2 regions of the Lysinibacillus capsici genome follow, and region 2 is predicted to be linked to the other one. Evidence: predicted binding sites of a transcription regulator. Region 2 holds the regulator's gene; the other holds the start of a gene.
The links. Region 2 encodes LexA, which represses DNA repair genes until DNA is damaged. Its sites were predicted from a motif close to CGAACATATGTTCG; they were not measured.
Positions count from the first base shown of each region.

Region 1 (3,430 bases), 540 kb from region 2:
CTAAGTGGCCCATACGATCAAAACAATGCCATTTTAGAGCTGCATCCTGGTGCTGGTGGTACAGAGTCACAGGACTGGGGTTCAATGCTATTACGTATGTATACACGGTGGGCTGAGAAGCGTGGATTTAAAGTGGAAACAGTGGACTATCTACCAGGAGATGAAGCTGGGATTAAATCTGTAACATTGTCAATTAAAGGTCACAATGCTTTCGGTTATTTACAAGCGGAAAAAGGTGTGCATCGTCTAGTACGCATTTCTCCATTCGATTCGTCTGGCCGCCGTCATACGTCTTTCGTTTCCTGTGATGTTATGCCAGAGTTTGACGACAATATTGAAATTGATATTCGTACAGAGGATTTAAAAATTGATACGTATCGTGCAACAGGTGCAGGTGGTCAGCATATTAATACGACAGATTCTGCCGTTCGTATTACGCATATTCCTACTGGTACGATCGTACAATGTCAAGCTGAGCGTTCACAGATTAAAAACCGTGAAAAAGCGATGACGATGTTAAAAGGGAAACTATATCAATTAGAACTTGATAAACAGCAGGCGCAATTAGATGAAATACGCGGTGAGCAAAAAGAAATAGGCTGGGGCTCCCAAATTCGTTCGTATGTCTTCCACCCATACTCGATGGTGAAGGATCATCGTACAAATGAAGAAACAGGTAATGTGGGTGCAGTAATGGATGGCGATTTAGATTCATTTATTAATGCCTATTTACGTTCAAAAATAAATTAATACCCAGATTCCCCAAGAGTGAGATGCTCTTGGGGAATCTTTGTTAAAAGGGTGGATGATAGGGTGCATCTTGACTAAGCTGTTTACGTTCACTCATGTAGTATTTATACAGCATAGAAGCGTTAAGAAATTGTTTACTAATGGATGCATATCGGATAGGTAGTTCGATTTGTTTATTATTTTTTAATGTTACAATACACCCCATTTCACTAGGTGTAATATTAATAATTGCATGAAGCCCTATCCATATATTGTGAATGGAGCTGGGTGAATAAGTTGGAAGAAAAATACAGGGATAACCATAATCAAAGGCCACGACGATTGGTAGCTTGTGTTGATTGCCGAAAAAACGTTTAGCCGATTGTTTTGCGGCTTCATAAGTTGATCCTAATGAGAGACAGGATTTTCGAAGGACATGCATCGGTTTGCGTGTAACAATCAGCTCATTATGCTTATCAATCACATGCGTGAAGACTTTGGAGTCGTGCTGAATGGGTTGCAGCAAATAAGTATTGAATGACATTAAGTAGCCGTTTACAAAGTTTGTTGTCATATAGGGAGTGCCTCCTTTTTTCTAGTGATAACGGTAGTGTAAAACAGAATATGACTTTCTTAAATTCGATGAAATAGTTGAAAATCGTTCAGAAAAGAACGAAATGCTTAGAGAATTTGCTCTAAATATCAATTGATTAATAGCTAATCCAAGATATTTTCGAATCGTAAGCATTGCTTTTTAATTTCAATTTTCATATAATTTAGAAAAGGATCGAGGTGAGATCGTTGGATAAATATTATTCGTATACAGATTTTCTGAAAGCCGTTGGTCAGTCGAAAAAAGTTGATGAGGCAGAGAAATTATTAAACGAGATTTATTTAGATTTATTTTTAAATCGTATCCAGCGTATGCATCGGCAAGAGCAGCTCATGGTTCTGATTGATAGAGCACTTGATGAAAAAGATGAAAACGCATTTTATCAATACGCATCCGAACTAACTTCCTTACAGCAAACAGAAGATGAATCATATTGACCAACCCGCTCTCCATATCTATTGGAGAGTGGGATTTTTTTGATTTTGAAAATAGTTGCATTGGATGTGAGGAGTGTATGTTTTGGTTAGAAAAAGTGGTTTTGCTTATAGAATGGGGAAAGTCATTTAAAAAGTTTGAGACGCTGTTTATAAAAAGTGAAAGCCGCTCCGATAAAGTAGAGTCCGCTCATAAAAAGAAGAGAGCCGCTCCAAAGGGAAGTGACCCTGCTCATAAAAGAAGGAGAGCCGCTCCAAAAGTACAGAGCCCGACTCGTGAGAGAGTGTGAGCTGCACATAAAGCAAAACAGGAAATCTCATCCATCGATGAAGCTTGAAAACCTAATAAAACGGCTATTATAAGAGTAATAAGTTAAATTGACCGTATTGTTATGTAATAAAAATTTTAGAGATGAAAAAAATTTTTACAAACATTCGTTCGTTAAATGTTCGAAATTTTAATATTGCTATGCTAAAATATATGTACAAATTGGAAGGAAAGGACGGGGACATGAGTGCAAACATTTGATTTACAAGCGCCATATCAGCCTAACGGGGATCAGCCACAGGCCATTGCGGAATTAGTGGAGGGTGTGAAAGCAGGCAAACGTCATCAAACATTGCTTGGTGCTACTGGAACAGGTAAGACGTTTACCATTTCGAATGTCATCCAGCAAGTCAAAAAACCAACACTAATCATGGCACACAATAAAACACTAGCTGGCCAGTTGTATAGTGAATTCAAAGAATTCTTCCCGAATAACGCCGTTGAATATTTTGTCAGCTACTATGATTACTACCAACCAGAAGCTTATGTACCGCAGACAGATACCTATATAGAAAAAGACTCTAGCATTAACGATGAAATTGATAAGCTGCGTCACTCTGCTACTTCTGCATTGTTTGAGCGTGAGGATGTCATTATTATTGCATCTGTGTCCTGCATTTATGGTTTAGGTTCTCCCGAAGAATATCGAGAAATGGTTGTTTCCATTCGTACAGGTATGGAAATTGAACGTAATCAGCTTTTACGCAAGCTTGTGGACGTTCAGTATGAGCGAAATGATGTTAGTTTTACTCGCGGAACATTTCGGGTACGTGGAGATGTAGTGGAAATCTTCCCAGCCTCTCGTGATGAGAATTGTATTCGTGTGGAATTTTTTGGTGATGAAATCGATCGCATTCGTGAGGTAGATGCACTAACGGGAGAGATTTTATCGGATAGAGAGCATGTTGCTATTTTCCCAGCATCCCACTTCGTTACACGAGAAGAGAAAATGCGTAAAGCGATTGAAAACATAGAAAAAGAATTAGAGGAACGACTTGCATTATTACGTGCAGAAGATAAATTACTAGAGGCACAACGTTTAGAACAACGTACACGTTATGACTTAGAGATGATGCGTGAAATGGGCTTTTGCTCTGGGATTGAAAACTATTCACGTCATTTAACATTGCGTGAAGCAGGTGCTACTCCATATACGTTGCTAGATTACTTCCCAGAAGATTTTTTACTTGTGGTTGATGAAAGTCACGTAACTCTTCCACAGGTTCGAGGAATGTACAATGGTGACCAAGCGCGTAAAGGTGTGCTCGTAGAACACGGCTTCCGCTTGCCATCAGCACTTGATAACCGTCCTTTGCGTTTTGAAGA
Region 1 is NZ_CP084108.1:805,736-809,165, forward strand. It holds one part of gene prfB (peptide chain release factor 2) at 1-750, shown strand, start outside; gene LCP48_RS03795 (competence protein ComK) at 794-1,303, opposite strand; gene LCP48_RS03800 (IDEAL domain-containing protein) at 1,531-1,779, shown strand; gene uvrB (excinuclease ABC subunit UvrB) at 2,292-3,430, shown strand, end outside.
Region 1: uvrB (excinuclease ABC subunit UvrB) is a predicted target of LexA. The motif match lies at 2,205-2,218, and genes of this name have one in related genera.

Region 2 (3,430 bases):
CGCTAGCAAAAAAATATAAACTTCGCCCTGGAAGTGGACTCTCTGCTAATCAAATTGGCGTAAATAAACGCATGTTTGCTGTACTCTTTGATGACCAAGAAATGATGCTGATTAACCCTAAAATAATCAGTCATTCCCTTAATATGATTTATCTACCGGAGGGAGAAGGCTGTCTATCTGTAAATCGACCTGTCCCTGGTTTTGTACCGAGATATGAGAGAATTAAAGTCAAAGCTTACGACATCGATGGACATGAAAGCATTGTACAGTTACAGGGCTATGGGGCCATCGTTGTACAGCATGAAATCGATCATTTAAATGGCATCATGTTTTATGACCGAATAAATAAAGAGCACCCTTTCCAACTGCCTAATCATGTTATTATCGAAAGCTTTTCTTCCATTCAGTAGTTTTTTACAGAAAAAAATTAGCAGGAATATTACTTTCCTGCTAATCTTTCTTGGTGCTCTTGGAAACGACGATGTACAGTCGCCTTACTTACCTCAAAGCCTAACCCTCTAAGCGTTATAGAAATTTCTTCAAAGGTAAATCCACGTTTGCGTAGCTTCACAATTTCCTCTACAGGTAGATCTTTTCGCTCCTGCCCCTGCGGATTACCTCGGTTCGATAAATTATTTTCTGGACGATAACCATTTTCTACAGCACGTCGCATACCTCGTCGAATTTTAGCATTATGGATTCTACGCTGATATTCCTCTACGATTGCTAAAATTTCAAGCAGCATCGTATCCATTTCATTTAATTGGACTGGGCCTGCATCACGCATAGAAAAAACATCAGTTGCTGACTTTTGTAATAAATGTAATACAGCCATCCTTGCATTGCCTCGTCCTAAACGAGTTTCATCTTGGACAAAAAGAGCATTAATGTTCTTGTCTTTTATAAAATCAAGCATTTCTAGTAAGCCTTCACGTTCTACATCATAGCCACTATGTTGATCTTTAAACACGCCCTTCACCGCATAGCCTTGCTCTTTAGCATAGCGCAGCAACTCTTCCTGCTGGCGCTCTAATGAGGAGCTTTGTGTTTCTTTTTCAGTGCTTACGCGACAATAGACAACAGCCGATAGTTGATTATTTATCATTGTTCATTTCTCGCAATTTCGATAGTATTGATGGGACTGGCTTGATCACTCACTACAGGAATAACTAGAGATTTTCCCGCTACAATTTTAATATCTGCTAGTTCATTTTCAGTTTTTACAAGCTTTATCCAATCATCAGTACTCATTTTACCACGATATTGCTCGGCTAACGACCACAAGCTATCCCCATGTTCAATTTCAATTTCTGCGTAACTAACTTTTCCTGGATCTGTAATGTAAAGGTATGCTGCAAATAATAAACAAGCTCCTATTAAAATTGAGATATGTGTGTTTTTCTTAAACCATGTCATAATCATTACCCCTTTTTAAGAATGTTTGTTCGGAATGTATGTTCCCATAATAAAGCGAACAAACGTTTTTGTCAAACACTTTTCGAACCTATGTTTGCATACGTGTTCGCATTCTGTTATACTATCAAATAAGAAGATGATTTTAGAAAAAAAAGAGGTGAGCACTCATGAAAAAAGTTTCGAAAAGACAAGAGGACATTTTAGCTTTCATTAAGGAAGAGGTACGAGCTAAAGGATATCCACCATCAGTACGCGAAATTGGTGAAGCAGTTGGACTTGCTTCCAGTTCAACTGTTCATGGACATTTAGCTCGATTAGAACAAAAAGGCTTTATTCGTCGAGATCCAACAAAGCCACGTGCAATTGAAATTTTAGAGCCTGAAGAATCCATCCAAAAGCAACAGGTGATCCATGTTCCACTTGTCGGGAAGGTTACAGCTGGTTCTCCAATTACAGCAATTGAAAACATTGAAGAATACTTCCCATTACCCGATACGTACGGCACAAGTGAAGATCAATTGTTCATGCTAGAAATTATGGGAGAATCAATGATTGAAGCTGGGATTTTAGATGGAGATTTAGTCATTGTAAAACAAAAGGCAACAGCTAATAATGGGGATATTGTTGTAGCTATGACAGCTGAAGATGAAGCAACTGTAAAACGTTTCTTTAAAGAGAAAAACCATTTCCGTTTACAGCCTGAAAATTCTTCTATGGAACCTATTATAGTGGATCAAGTTTCTATTTTAGGACAAGTTGTAGGTCTTTACAGACGTGTACATTAACGATTAAAGCAGGTTTTGAGGATTATGTTCCTTTTAAGAGCATGTATCCTCTTTTTTACGCAAAAAAGAATCCACCTCCGATTGGATTCTTTGTACAATGCCTCTTCTAAGCTTCCTTCTTAAATTTTATGCTCGCTTCCACAAAGGCTGAAAATAGCTTTTGGGCACTCTCATCTCCTGCTATGGCTAGTTCCTCAGGATGCCACTGAACAGCCAAGCAAAATGGCATCTCCTCATGAACTACCGCTTCGATAATACCGTCGCTGGATTTTGCTGCTACTTTTAATTTTTCTGCTAACACATTCACCGCTTGATGATGAAATGAATTCACTGCTATCTTCTCTTGTTCAACGATAGTCGCTAATAGATTGTCAGCAATAATCTGTACAGAATGGGTAGCTACAGCTCGACCTGATTGTTGCATATGTTGAAGTAATTTAGTGCTAAAATGATCACTATCAATATCCTGATATAAGGTACCACCTAAAGCAACATTTAGCATTTGAATTCCTCGACAGATCCCGAAAATAGGCATCTTCCGTTGGAATGCGGCTTCAATTAATGCTAACTCGACCGTATCTCGCGCGGGGTGAATTTTCCCAAGCTTTAATGAAGGCTCAGCCCCGAATAGAAATGGGTGCACATCATAACCACCAGATAATAATAAACCGTCTGTAAGGGCTAAAATCTGTGCTGCCTCTTCTTCTACCCCAATTGGAATAATCAATGGAATTCCACCAGCTTCAATGATGCTTTTGCTGTAAGCCACATTTAATCGAGAGGATAAATCATCCTCAACAAAGGCTGTAATACCAATAATCGGTTTCACTTGCTTCCCTCCATATTCCTGAAAATTGAACAATTACCAAAAGCCTAGATACCAATTGATTAATCGATCGCCATAGAAAAAAACAATAACTGCGGCCAATGCAATAGATGGCCCAAACGGAATGGGTGTTTTTCTCCCCTGTTTGTTTTTCGATAACATGGTAATCCCGACAATCATACCAATCACTGCAGCTAAAAATAGCGTTAACAGTGTATCAATCGTACCCAGAACGAGACCAATTAAAAAGAATAATTTAATATCGCCTCCACCCATGCCACCGTTCGATAGCACAGCAATGATATATAATATGCCAAAACCAACCACAGCACCCACAAGAGAGTCCCACCACGGTGTTAATGGTGACAGCACTCGTCCAATAACTAGCACAGGTAAAAAGAAT
Region 2 is NZ_CP084108.1:1,348,681-1,352,110, reverse strand. It holds gene def (peptide deformylase) at 1-410, shown strand, start outside; gene LCP48_RS06330 (YneB family resolvase-like protein) at 440-1,105, opposite strand; gene yneA (cell division suppressor protein YneA) at 1,102-1,416, opposite strand; gene lexA (transcriptional repressor LexA) at 1,584-2,201, shown strand; gene LCP48_RS06315 (gamma-glutamyl-gamma-aminobutyrate hydrolase family protein) at 2,308-3,030, opposite strand; gene LCP48_RS06310 (prepilin peptidase) at 3,064-3,430, opposite strand, start outside.